Regions from separate parts of the Robertmurraya sp. FSL R5-0851 genome, predicted to be linked through region 2. Evidence: riboswitches for the same ligand, from Rfam matches in the RefSeq annotation. Region 2 holds a riboswitch; each other region holds the start of a gene.

Region 1 (4,290 bases), 730 kb from region 2:
TAAGAATACCATTTCAATCACAAAGTATTCGAAAAAAAATCATGCTTAGCTTCGGGCTCGTGTTACTAGTTTCTAGTGGACTAGCTATTTACTCCATGATCAATACCCAAAAGGCAAATGAATTAGCAAAATCACTTATTCTAAAAGAATCACAGCAATTAAACGCCTTACAAGATTTACGATTTTTCATGGCTGAGCGATTAAGACTCGTAAATGAGTACATGCTTGAAGGTTCTCCTCAGGCTAAGGAAAGCTTTGAAAACAATGTACACCTAAGTACCCAATTAGAAGATAGGTTATTGACTAACGTAGCTGGGAACAAAGATGAAGCTGCTGTAAAAAAGGTCATTTCCGACGGTTCCAAATGGAATGAGATGATGATGAAGGAAGCTTTCGACGTGTTTGATAACGGAGAGAAACGCCAAGCCTTACTCAATGTTGGATCTGAAAAGTTTAAAGCCGAACAAACGATGGCAAAATTAAAGGCTTTAGCAGATGAAAAAAATAAAAGTGTAGAACAGCTGGGAGAAGAAATCATTTCAAATGGAAATCAAGTTCAACTTTGGACAATGATCTTTACATTCATCGTTATTTGTATTTCCGTAATAGTTGCCATCGTATTGATGAATTCTATTCATGGCCCGATCCGTCGTTTATCAGAGAGAATTCAAGTAGTTGCAGAAGGTGATTTTAGTCACGCAGATATGAAGGTTACATCAAATGATGAAATTGGTGAGCTAACTACTACTTTCAACCGGATGGTAAAAGAACTGCGAGCCTTAATTTCCCAAGCATATGAGACAACCACCCAGGTTTCTGCCTCTGCGGAGGATTTAACAGCAAGCTCGGAGGAAACCGCACAAGGTTCAGAAAGTATTACTTTTTCCATTCAAGAGGTTGCTGCTGCCTCTCAAAAACAACTAGATAGTGTAAATGAAACCATACATACAATGAACACATTGGCTTCGATTCAAGAAACTCTCACTTTTTCATCAGAAAAACTGGAAGCTTCAGCTAATATGGTCGATGGAGTGTCTAAAAACGGAAACAAGGTCGTAGAGAATGCAATAAAGCAAATGTCACATATACATGACTCTGTAATCGAAGTGGCAGGAGTGATTGGTAACCTTGGAAGACAATCAAAGGAAATCAGTCAAATAACCAAAGTGATCACTGGTATTGCAGATCAAACGAACTTACTCGCTTTAAATGCTGCGATTGAAGCAGCACGAGCCGGGGAGCATGGGAAAGGTTTTTCTGTGGTTGCTGATGAGGTCCGGAAACTTGCCGTACAGTCAAAGAGCTCTTCTAACGAAATTATAGATCTTATTTTGAAAATCCAAACCGGTACAAATCAAGCCGTAAAAGCAATGGAAAAAAATACGCTTGAAGTAGAAAATGGGTCAATCGCTGTAAATGAAGCGGGAAGATCTTTTATACAAATCACTGACTCTATCACAGACATTCGTAAAACGATTCAGTCTATTCATCAATATGTCCAAAAAATGACGGAAAGTTCCAAATGTGTAACTGCCAATATCGAAGTGCTAACAGAAATTGCAAAGGTAAATTCGAACTCCTCTTATGCGGTTGCTGCATCTGCTGAGGCACAGTTGGCAACGATGGAGGAAATCGCTTCTTCTGTTCAGACAGTTAATGAAATGGCGATTAACTTAAAAGAAGTTTTAAGGAAATTTACGATTTAATCGGCTTCCTCCTGTTGGTACAGGGGGAACTTTTTTTACTTTTTAAATAATTTATAGTTGCGTTATGAAAAACCTTCCACTATGATGTAAATATAGTTTCATAGGAAATCTACTAGGGGGGCCCGTATGTTCGGGCTGAGAGAAAACAATTCAGTTTTCGACTCTTGGAACCTGATCTGGCTCATACCAGCGGAGGGAAGTAGTTACTGCGAAGATAAATGTTTATTGTTTCGTAACTATGCCAGGTTCTATAAGAATCTGGCTTTTTTTGTCTTGAAATCGTTTTGCTAATATGAAAGGAGCAGGGAAAAATGAGTCATGAATTTTTAACATTAATTGATAGAGTAAGAGAGCAATCACCGTTAGTTCATAATATGACGAATGTAGTAGTAACTAATTTTGTTGCTAATGGATTGTTAGCTCTTGGCGCTTCACCAGTGATGGCCTATGCCAAAGAAGAAGTAGCTGACATGGTAAGCATCGCGAATTCCCTTGTGCTCAATATCGGCACATTAAGGGAACCTGAAGTAGAAGCGATGATCATTGCTGGTCAAGCAGCGAATGAAAAAGGCGTTCCAGTCGTCCTTGACCCGGTTGGAGCTGGTGCAACACCATACCGCACAAATACTGTAAAACGACTTCTATCTGAAGTGAACATTAGCCTATTACGCGGAAATGCTGCAGAGGTAGCCAACGTAATAGGAGAAGAATGGCAAACACGCGGTGTGGATTCTGGTACAGGTGAAGGGAATATCACAGACCTTGCTCGAATGGCAGCTCAAAAATTACATATGACCGTTGTGGTTACCGGAAAAGACGATGTTGTTTCTAATGGTGAAGAATCGATTATTATTTCAAACGGGCATCCACTTCTAACAAAAGTAACTGGAACTGGTTGCTTATTTTCATCTGTCGTAGGAGCGTTTGCAAGTGTAGAAACCAATTATTTACTCGCAGCGGCAGGAGCATCAGCCTTTTATGGTGCAGTTGCTGAGCGTGCGATTTTAGCGACAGGTGACCAACATGTTGGCACTTTTCAGATGGAATTTCTTAATCAACTCATGCTCACTTCATCCTCTGATGTGGTAGACCTCGCCAAAGTCAGCATTGCAGAAGTAACATCCATATGAGGGAGCAAAAGGAAATGGATTTTCTAAAACTGTATTTTATTATGGGCAGTCAAGACTGCTTGAATCGAACACCTGAAGAGACGTTAGCTCTAGCCATTGAAGGTGGAATTACTTGTTATCAATATCGAGAAAAAGGGATCAGCACTCTCGGAGAAATTGAGAAGTACGAACTTGGAAAAAAACTGCGAGAACTCTGCGGGACACATAAGATCCCATTTATCGTCAATGATGATCTACCACTGGCTATCGCTCTTGATGCTGATGGAGTACATGTTGGCCAGGATGATGAAAATGCAAAATATGTGAGGGAGACAATAGGTCCTAAGAAAATTCTTGGTGTATCCACACACACGGTTGAAGAGGGACTTCAGGCCGTTCTAAACGGAGCTGATTACTTAGGAATTGGGCCGATGTATCCTACCATTTCAAAAGCGGATACCGAAAAGCAACAAAGCTTAGATATCTTCACTGAATTTCGTCATGCAGGAATTTCTTTGCCTCTTGTTGCGATTGGTGGAATGAATTCTACCAACGGAGAAACCGTTATGAAATCAGGAGCTAATGGCCTCGCAATCATTTCCGATATTTGTCGAGCCAGTCATATCCAAGAGCATACCAAGCTTTTACGTAGATTAGTTGATGAATTTTAGGCAAGGAGAGGTTATTCGTTATGGTAAAAAAGGCATTAACCATCGCAGGGTCAGATAGTGGTGGAGGGGCTGGTATACAGGCTGATTTGAAGACATTTCAAGAACTTGATGTATACGGAATGTCTGTGATAACAGCCGTAACTGCACAAAACACAACAGGCGTACAAGGTGTCTATAAGGTTCCTTTGGAAGGGATTCAAGAACAACTTCAATCGATTGCTGAAGATTTGCGTCCAGATGCGATCAAAACCGGAATGTTATTTAACAGTGATACCATTGATGCGGTTTCGAGATTTATAGAATTTTATGAAATGAAACATGTCGTCGTAGATCCCGTAATGATTGCAAAAGGGGGAGCATCACTTTTACAAAACGAAGCGGTTAAAGCTTTAAAAGAAAAATTACTTCCACTTGCGACCATCGTGACACCAAATATTCCAGAAGCAGAGGTGCTTACAGGAATAAAAATTGTGACAATGGATGACCGAAAACAAGTTGCTAAATTGCTCCATATCATGGGTGCAAAAACTGTCATGATCAAAGGCGGACATGATCAGGGTAGGGAAGAAATGATTGATCTTTTATATGACGGTCAACAATTTCACACCTTTAGTTCGAATCGGATTCCCACAAAAAATACTCATGGCACAGGCTGTACCTTTTCCGCTGCCATAACCGCACAACTCGCAAAAGGGAGCTCCGTTGTTCAAGCGGTGAAAGTGGCAAAAGACTTTATTCAGGCAGCCATCGAAGAAGATTTACACATCGGATCCGGCCACGGCCCAACCAATCATTGGGCATACA
Region 2 (4,290 bases):
GAAAAGATGGAGGGCAGGGCAAACGGAAACTCGAGTTTCCAAAATAACTGACGTTTGGTTGCTCCTGCCATTTGCATATAATGAAAAAGCTCAGGAGCAACCTGGCGAAATCCATCCATGGCTGAAATCGTAATAGGAAAGAAACAAACCAGAGTAATAACAATTAGTTTTGGTAATAGGCCAAAGCCGAACCATATAACCAGAAGTGGAGCAAGTACAATAATAGGTATATTTTGCGATAATATAAGAAGCGGATATAAAGATTCTTTTAAAAAAGGAATATTATGTAATATAAAGGCAGTTAACAGACCTACGGTAACTCCAGAAACAAAGCCTAGTAAAATAAGCCGAATGGTGGAAGAAAGATGTACAGAAACACTGCTCCAGCCATTGATAAGTTCATTAAAAATTTGTGAGGGAGTTGGGAGCAGCCAAGTTGGAATCTCAGTGATTCTTGCAGTGAATTCCCAAACAAGGAATAAAAGGAGGAGAACAAAAGTTGGTCTCCACCCTTTTTGTAATTTTTGTATCATGAACGATATTTCTCCGTAAGAGTATCCATTGTTATACCAGTTGGCTGGTAAAGAATCTTCACCTGTGAAATAACATTACTGCTTCCCATTTCAATCATCTTTTCATTCATTTTCGTAATCACTGAAAATAGTTCCTGAAGATCACCCTCCATAGTTGTTTCTAAGGGATGAACCTCATACTTTACTCCTGACGCATCAATAACGGCTATTGCTTCATCTACGTAAGGAATCACATTTTCACCGTTTTTTGTCTTAGGGATAATTTGTATACTAACAAGTGCGTTTGCCATATGAACAACTCCTATTGTGGTAAAAATTCATTAGTAAAGGCTTTTTCTGCATCTAACTCTGATTCTAGCAACCCGTTCTCAAGCATCCAAGAAGCATAGTTTTCCCATACTTCTAAACTTTGCTCACCCCATTGGTCTGCATCGTCTTGATATTTGGTAGCAAGCCATTCCTGACTTTTCTTTACAAGCTCTGCGTCAAGTTCTGGAGCAGCTTTGATTAAGACGTCAGCGGCATCGGAAGGATTGTCGATAGCAAATTCATAGCCTTTTGAAGCGGCATTAACAAAAGCTCTTACTGTTTCAGGATCGTTGTTAATCATGTTTTCGCTAGTGGTTAAAACAGGTGTATAGTAGTCTAACTTTTCGGAGTAATCGGTTAAGTAGACCATATTAATGTCTTCTCCTCGTAATTCCGCTTCTACGCCTGTCCAACCGTAGTATATCCAAGCAAAGTCAATATCACGTTTAACAGCGGTAAAGAAGTCCGCATCGCCTATGTTTACAATATTCACCTTTTCTACATCTGCTTGTTCTTGCTTCATAAGTGAGTCGATGACGGATTCTTCAACAGGTGAACCCCAACCACCGTATGTTTTTCCCTCAAAATCTTTAGGGGATTGAATATTTTTAGATGCCGGTGATGCGAAACCAGAAGTGTTGTGTTGAATAACCGCAGCTATAGAAACAAGCGGTACTCCTTGTACTCTTGCCTGTGTAATTCCTTCTTGATAACCTACACCAAAATCAGCTTTCTCAGAAGCAACAAGTTGGTCAGCACCAGCTTCTCCAGGCATCTGAATGGTCACATCAAGACCTTCCTCTTCAAAAAAGCCCTTTTCTTTTGCAACATATAGTCCTGTGTGATTCGTATTTGGAGTCCAATCAAGAACGACAGTCACTTTTTTTAAGTCAGCGCTTGACTCCTCTTGTTCTGTTTGCTGTTCATTTGTTTCTGAACAACCTGCGAGTAATACAGAAGCTGTTATTGCAGCTATCCATTTTTTCATTACTTTCTCCTCCAATGGTATAAGTAGGAACATGACCTGGCCCCATAGACGACAAAAAGCGCCGCAGTTTTTGAACCGGGCGCATATGTTTAAACAATATGATTGTCTAAAGAATATGTTCCCTACGCTGGTTTCATCCAGATCAGGTTCAAAGGGTCAGCATCAATGGGATGCACTCTCAACCGGTCTTCATCGGTTCCCCTACAATTCTTACCTATTTAGTTTCATTTCTATCTCATTATAGCAGAAATTATTTTCTTGAAAAGGAAGAACTTTCTTGGAAAATGAACATAATGATATGTTTGTTGTTGCTTTTGTAAAGAACACATTGCAAACTTTAAACAGTCACGATAAGATTGAAGTTATGGATGAATTTGTGTAAGGAAAGAAAGGAATTTCTATAATGGCAAAAAATTTTAAAGATGATGTACAATCGCGTCGCACATTTGCGATCATTTCCCACCCAGATGCTGGGAAAACGACATTAACTGAGAAGTTATTGTTATTTGGTGGAGCCATTCGTGATGCGGGAACAGTTAAAGGAAAGAAAACGGGTAAGTTTGCTACGAGCGATTGGATGGAAATTGAAAAACAACGTGGTATTTCCGTTACGTCGAGTGTGATGCAATTTGATTATAATGACTGTCGAGTAAATATTCTTGATACACCAGGTCACCAAGACTTCAGTGAAGATACGTATCGTACTCTTACAGCTGTTGATAGTGCGGTCATGATAATCGATTCAGCAAAAGGGATTGAGGAGCAGACCTTAAAGCTATTTAAAGTATGTCGAATGAGAGGCATTCCGATTTTTACCTTTATTAATAAGCTTGATCGTCAGGGGAAATCTCCATTAGAACTTTTAGCTGAACTAGAAGAGGTTATGGGAATAGAATCATATCCGATGAACTGGCCGATTGGAATGGGGAAAGAATTTCTCGGTATATATGACCGTTTTTACAAGCGAATTGAACAATTCCGAGTAGATGAGGAAGAACGTTTTGTTGGGTTAAATGAAGATGGAGAAATAGAAGGAGATCATAAATTAAAGCAATACTCCTTATATGACCAGACGTTGGAAGAAATCATGCTATTAAATGAAGCGGGGAATGAGTTTTCTCGTGAAAGAATAGCAAATGGGGAACTAACACCTGTATTCTTTGGTAGCGCCCTAGCGAACTTTGGTGTTCAAACTTTTCTAGAAACCTATCTTCAATTTGCACCTGCACCTCAAGCACGGGAATCTACAGAAGGAAAAATCGATCCATTATCAGAGGATTTCTCAGGCTTTATTTTTAAGATTCAAGCTAATATGAATCCTGCTCATAGGGATAGAATTGCCTTTTTACGTGTATGTTCAGGAAAATTCGAAAGAGGGATGACAGTCAATATCCCACGCTTAGGAAAGTCAATGAAGCTTTCTCAATCAACACAGTTTATGGCGGATGACCGAAACACGGTTGATGAAGCGGTTAGTGGAGATATTATTGGTTTGTACGATCCAGGTACGTATCAAATTGGAGATACATTGACTGTTGGAAAAAACAACTTTCAATATGAAAAGCTTCCACAGTTTACACCTGAACTCTTTGTTCGAGTTTCAGCTAAAAACGTAATGAAGCAAAAGTCTTTTCATAAAGGAATTCAGCAACTTGTACAAGAGGGAGCCATTCAGCTCTTCCGTACGGTTCGAACAGATGATTATTTGCTAGGGGCCGTAGGTCAACTTCAATTTGAAGTGTTTGAGCATCGAATGAGAAACGAGTACAATGCTGAGGTATTAATGGAAAGATTAGGCTCAAAAATTGTCCGTTGGGTCGAAAATGAAGAAATTAACGAAAATCTTTCTAGCAGTCGAAGTCTTTTAGTAAAGGATCGCTACGATAAGAAAGTATTTCTTTTCGAAAACGACTTTGCCCTTCGCTGGTTCCAAGAAAAAAATCCAGATATTACACTTTATAATCCTATGGATGATTATCAATAAGTATAAGGGAGTCCTCAAGATTGAGGGCTTCTTTATTTTATATTCATTAGGAAGAGTGGTCTGGAAAAAAAAACTAATGTCGAAAAATGTAGGAAAAGTCTTGCATGTTCAAGTGATAATTCTTCTTTATTTCGTACAACCTATAAGTAATGAAAATTAGCTGGTGATTAGGATGAAATGTTAATGACGTTCTCCAATGTCCAGAACTTGACGGTGTTGATTGTCCTAAAACTGACGGATTCACTGTCCAAAAATGAAAGGGAAGCAGTTCACATGCTTCCCTAATGATTTACAAATCAACTTGATACGTCTCATTTTTCTTAAGGTAGAACCTAACATCATTTCGACCCGTAAGGATATACCAGTCTCTGCCCAATTCCAAGCGGCAGGAAAGAGTCTTCCCACTTCCCAGATGTAGATCAAACCATTCACCACATCTCATCTTATAACCAGAATTGTCTCCCCAAAACACGACC
Region 3 (4,290 bases), 1.4 Mb from region 2:
ACCGCTAGTGCTCAAGACCTATCAGGAATGGCTGAAACCTTACAAAAGTTAGTCCACCGATTTAAGATTTAAAATAGAAAAGCATCTAGTTTTAGTTATCAAGACTAAAAATAAATAAAATCAATGATAATAAGCCGTATAACATATTAGATATATCTAATATGTTATACGGCTTTTCTCTTAATTCTTTAACAGGGCTGACGAATCAAAGAGAACCTTTTTATAATTCAAGTTGAATCGTTGTTATTCTTTTCGTTTCATCAATCCATAAATAGACGTTTTTACACTTATGAGCTAAATATCTTATAGCTAAATTTTTTATTAATGACTCTTCAAGATTCCAGTCATATAGTTGAAGAGTAATTAGGGAATTATTAGAGGTTTCCTGCAAAAAGTTTAGAACAACATAAAAATTATCATCTTCAAACTTTTCAATAAATTGAGGATGCAATTTATAAACTTTTTGTGGCCGCCACTCATAGGATAAGTCATTATTAATTGATCCATAAAGGCTCTTAACTATTGGGTTTAACTTACACGAACGTATTTCAGCTATTGATTCTTTGTTTGGTTTAGTGAGCATTATTTCAACGGGTTTATTATGTTCTAACACAACTTTTCTGCTATTAAAATGTGCAACAATTTCTCTTAATGTTTTTTTTGTGATTTTTCTATGAGGTAGAGACAATGAAGTCATGCTGTTTTCGTCTTGGGCGCTTAATAACACAAAAAACTGAGTCAGTATAGAAAATTCCTTGACAAGTGTTTCTTCATTATCAAGTGCCCTGATTTTAAAATCAGAAATTTCTTCCGAAATATTGGACGGTATTGTTTCATTTTCTTCCAAGGCGCTTAACCATTTCAAAGGTAACAACTCCAGTCCCTATAATTTAAATTTATTTAACCTCGAAGTATGACCATCCGTTTGCCCATGCTCCATACACACCATTTTTAACAGTGGTAAATGTACCTCCAAGTCGGGCACGATATGCACCGTCAGAGAGAGTAGTAGATCCTTCATTTCTAATAGTAGAACTTGGTGTATTAATTCGATAATTGAAAGGTAAAGTTTTATGGGGCTCCCAACCTCCATTAAGGAAGCCATGGTCTTTTTGAATTTCTACAGTTACATTACTATAAGAAATTACATCACCACCAACCTGAATTGTCCAAGGGCAATATACGTTATTGCTAATAGAATAACAAGAGACTGTACCACGAGCAAAGTCTAACCCGAAAGTTGAAACCCCTCCACCAGTACCAGTTTTTTTATTAATTGGAGCATAGTCTGTAGTCGCAGTATTACCAACGGATGTTACTTCTGTCGAAGCTGCCTGGGATTGATTTGGAAATGAAGAGAATAAGAGAATCGTAAATAGAAAGAAATACAAATATTTTTTCAAAAAAAATACACTCCTATAGTTTTTTACAATAATGAGAATTATTGGTTAATAGTATTGTACTTTAAAAAAATGCTTCTACCAATAGAATCCAAATATTTTAAATATCTAACTGCCTCAACTACCGGCAATCCTTCCTCGTCTAAAAGAATGTATCTTTTTTTATTATTATCTAGTAATACCTCTTGTACCCTCATTTTCTCACCACATCCCTCTAATAAATTATACATATTAAACTATCAATAACTAGTATTGTTTATCTATTTATTATGTACAAAAATAACAGAATGAAATGACATTCTGTACTTATTAGCCTACTAATATTGTAGTATATTTAATTCCAACTAGATGCTTTTCTATTTTATTTTATATGATATAATGAGTACGAAATAATAAACTACATACGAAGAAACCACAAGGGGAGCGTTATGCTGAGAGTGAACGTTTGTTCTGACCCTTTGAACCTGTTAGATAATTCTAGCGCAGGGATGTGGACTGACTGAATTTTTCTTGCAATCATGTCTCTCTACACTCTCCTTGAGGTTTCAGAAAAAGGGGAGATTTTTTTATGGGAAACAAACGACTAATTATGATGATTGAAGCTTCTTTTTTTGCAGCTTTTGCACTAATTCTTGACCTTCTACCATCGATCAAGCTATCGCCTAATATTTCTATTTCATTTGCGATGCTACCAATTTTAATTATTGCTTTTAGATGGGGATTCCTTGCAGCAACAGCTTCTGGCTTTTTATGGGGACTGTTACAAATTGCTATGGGTGATGCTTATATTTTAACTCCGTTACAGGGTTTCATTGAGTATTTTCTTGCCTTTGCGTTTATTGGATTTGCAGGTTTCTTTATGAAAAAAATTCAGGTTGCACTAACTGAAAATAAGAAGAAAGCCCTTCAATGGATCATAGTTGCCACATTCGTCGGAAGTGCTGCACGTTATTTTTGGCATTTTATCGCAGGATTTTTATTCTGGGGAGAAAATGCACCGGATGGGATGTCGCCACTCTTATTTTCACTAGGTGTGAACGGTGGTACCATGATTGGGGCCGCCATCTATTGTTCCATTGTTTTATTCCTTTTAGTGTCAAGTTCTCCAAGATTCCTGTTACACAAAAGGATTTCCTCAGAGAACGTAAAAAAAATATCGTAATTTAACTCTCGTCCAATGTTTTGGACGAGTTTTTTGTATGGTTTTTCCTATATGTGAGAAACTATCCAAATAACTAACATTCAAATGGAGGCTTTCATGAAAAAAACTTCATTTATCATGATCCTAGTCATTTTTACAATGTTTCCTCATCATGGGTATGGCCAGGAAATGAAAAAGGCAGCTATTATCATTGATGATTTTGGTGGTGGTGTAGGAGGTGTAAAGGATTTTTTAGAAGGTGACGTACAAATAACGGCAGCTATTATGCCATTTAATGAACTTTCAAAAAAGCATGCAGAATGGGCATATGAAAATGGTTTAGAGATCATGGTACATTTGCCCATGCAGCCAAAAAAGGGAAAGGCCTCTTGGTTAGGACCAAAGCCAATCACCAATGACTTATCAAAAGAAGAAGTAAGAAAGAGAGTCATTGATGCGATCGATAGTGTTCCTCATGCTATGGGCTTAAATAATCATATGGGCTCCCTCGTCGTTGAGAATGAGGAGATTGTCCGAGTGATTGTTGAAGTGGCAAAAGAAAAACAGTTATACATTGTTGATAGTGCAACAAGTCCAAAGTCAAAATTCGAGGAAATTACTGAGGAATTGAATGTACCTTTTATTAAAAGGGATGTCTTTCTTGATGATATCTGTTCGGTAAATCAAGTGAAAAAACAAATGCTTATTCTTGCAAGGATTGCGGAGAGTAGGGGAACCGCTGTTGCGATTGGACATGTTGGTACATCGGGCAAGGTATGTTCATTAGGTGTTACTGAGTCAATGCCTGAATTTAAGCAAAAGCATATAAAGGTCGTTCCTGTATCCGAGTTGTTATCAGACTCCATTCGATCAAAGTATTTTCATCTATATTAAAAATGGCTGTCCAGTGGGAGAGATTCTCCCTTACATCGGACAGCCTTGTTTTTTATTGATACATGCTTGGTACTTGATTTTGTTCGACATTCACATCGTCTGAAGTATATAAAAGAATGGATACGGAACCACCTCTCACTTTGGAACGAATCAAGATAGGATGTTTATAATTATTCATAAAAACAAAGTCAGGACCGTACCAACTTACTGTTGCATCGCGACCTGGAGGAACATAAGGAACGCGTTTGGAATGGGAATATCGTTTTACGATTTTTAACCCTGCTCGATCCACAGCATTAAAGAGTGTAGAAGATACTTGGCAAATGCCTCCGCCGACCCCCTCGGAAAGCTCACCTCGAACAATAATAGGAGCTGGCATATATCCGCGTTCTTTTGTCCGTTGACCAACCACCTCATTAAACGAAAAAGTCTGACCTGGAAATAGGACGAAGTTATTGATCGCCTCGGACGATTTTCGTATATTGTTTGTTCTTGAGGTATTGTAGCTATTGAAATATGTGACATAATACCCGATGGCTTGTTGGCGTATTCTTGACAATAACTCACTATCTACCTCAGGATAAATCGGTTTTTTAGGGACTTTAAGCGTTTTGGCACCTTTACTATAAAAATAGGAGTGATATAGGGTATGAAAGGATCTCTTATTCAGTTGATATCCCAGCTGCTCTGGCTGTAAATTTCCATAATCATCAAGATAAGCATTTTTCGGCTCTATGTATACTTGTTGGGAAAGTTCAGCAGTTAATATATCAAGATGATGCAAGTCCATATGCGGAGTATTAGGAAGAGGAAAAACTAGTTCTTCTCGATCTACAGTCATTATGGGTTGATCAT

Evidence for each region. Region 2 has a riboswitch for thiamine pyrophosphate ahead of MKX65_RS06965 (ABC transporter substrate-binding protein). Riboswitches for the same ligand answer to the same signal wherever they lie in the genome.
Region 1: it holds a riboswitch for thiamine pyrophosphate, as region 2 does, so the genes downstream of both, thiM (hydroxyethylthiazole kinase) here and MKX65_RS06965 (ABC transporter substrate-binding protein) in region 2, are expected to answer to the same signal.
Region 3: it holds a riboswitch for thiamine pyrophosphate, as region 2 does, so the genes downstream of both, thiT (energy-coupled thiamine transporter ThiT) here and MKX65_RS06965 (ABC transporter substrate-binding protein) in region 2, are expected to answer to the same signal.

The regions. Positions count from the first base shown of each region.
Region 1 covers NZ_JBBOOE010000001.1:2,067,169-2,071,458, reverse strand. Annotated here, with positions in the region: gene MKX65_RS10445 (methyl-accepting chemotaxis protein) at 1-1,706, shown strand, start outside; TPP riboswitch at 1,811-1,921, shown strand; gene thiM (hydroxyethylthiazole kinase) at 2,018-2,836, shown strand; gene thiE (thiamine phosphate synthase) at 2,851-3,486, shown strand; gene thiD (bifunctional hydroxymethylpyrimidine kinase/phosphomethylpyrimidine kinase) at 3,507-4,290, shown strand, end outside.
Region 2 covers NZ_JBBOOE010000001.1:1,336,539-1,340,828, forward strand. Annotated here, with positions in the region: gene MKX65_RS06955 (ABC transporter permease) at 1-533, opposite strand, end outside; gene MKX65_RS06960 (thiamine-binding protein) at 530-823, opposite strand; gene MKX65_RS06965 (ABC transporter substrate-binding protein) at 835-1,830, opposite strand; TPP riboswitch at 1,933-2,043, opposite strand; gene MKX65_RS06970 (peptide chain release factor 3) at 2,234-3,814, shown strand; gene MKX65_RS06975 (DUF5348 domain-containing protein) at 4,104-4,290, opposite strand, start outside.
Region 3 covers NZ_JBBOOE010000001.1:2,776,880-2,781,169, reverse strand. Annotated here, with positions in the region: gene MKX65_RS14265 (methyl-accepting chemotaxis protein) at 1-72, shown strand, start outside; gene MKX65_RS14260 (hypothetical protein) at 221-865, opposite strand; gene MKX65_RS14255 (hypothetical protein) at 897-1,403, opposite strand; gene MKX65_RS14250 (hypothetical protein) at 1,442-1,597, opposite strand; TPP riboswitch at 1,808-1,906, shown strand; gene thiT (energy-coupled thiamine transporter ThiT) at 1,969-2,562, shown strand; gene MKX65_RS14240 (divergent polysaccharide deacetylase family protein) at 2,659-3,435, shown strand; gene MKX65_RS14235 (VanW family protein) at 3,488-4,290, opposite strand, start outside.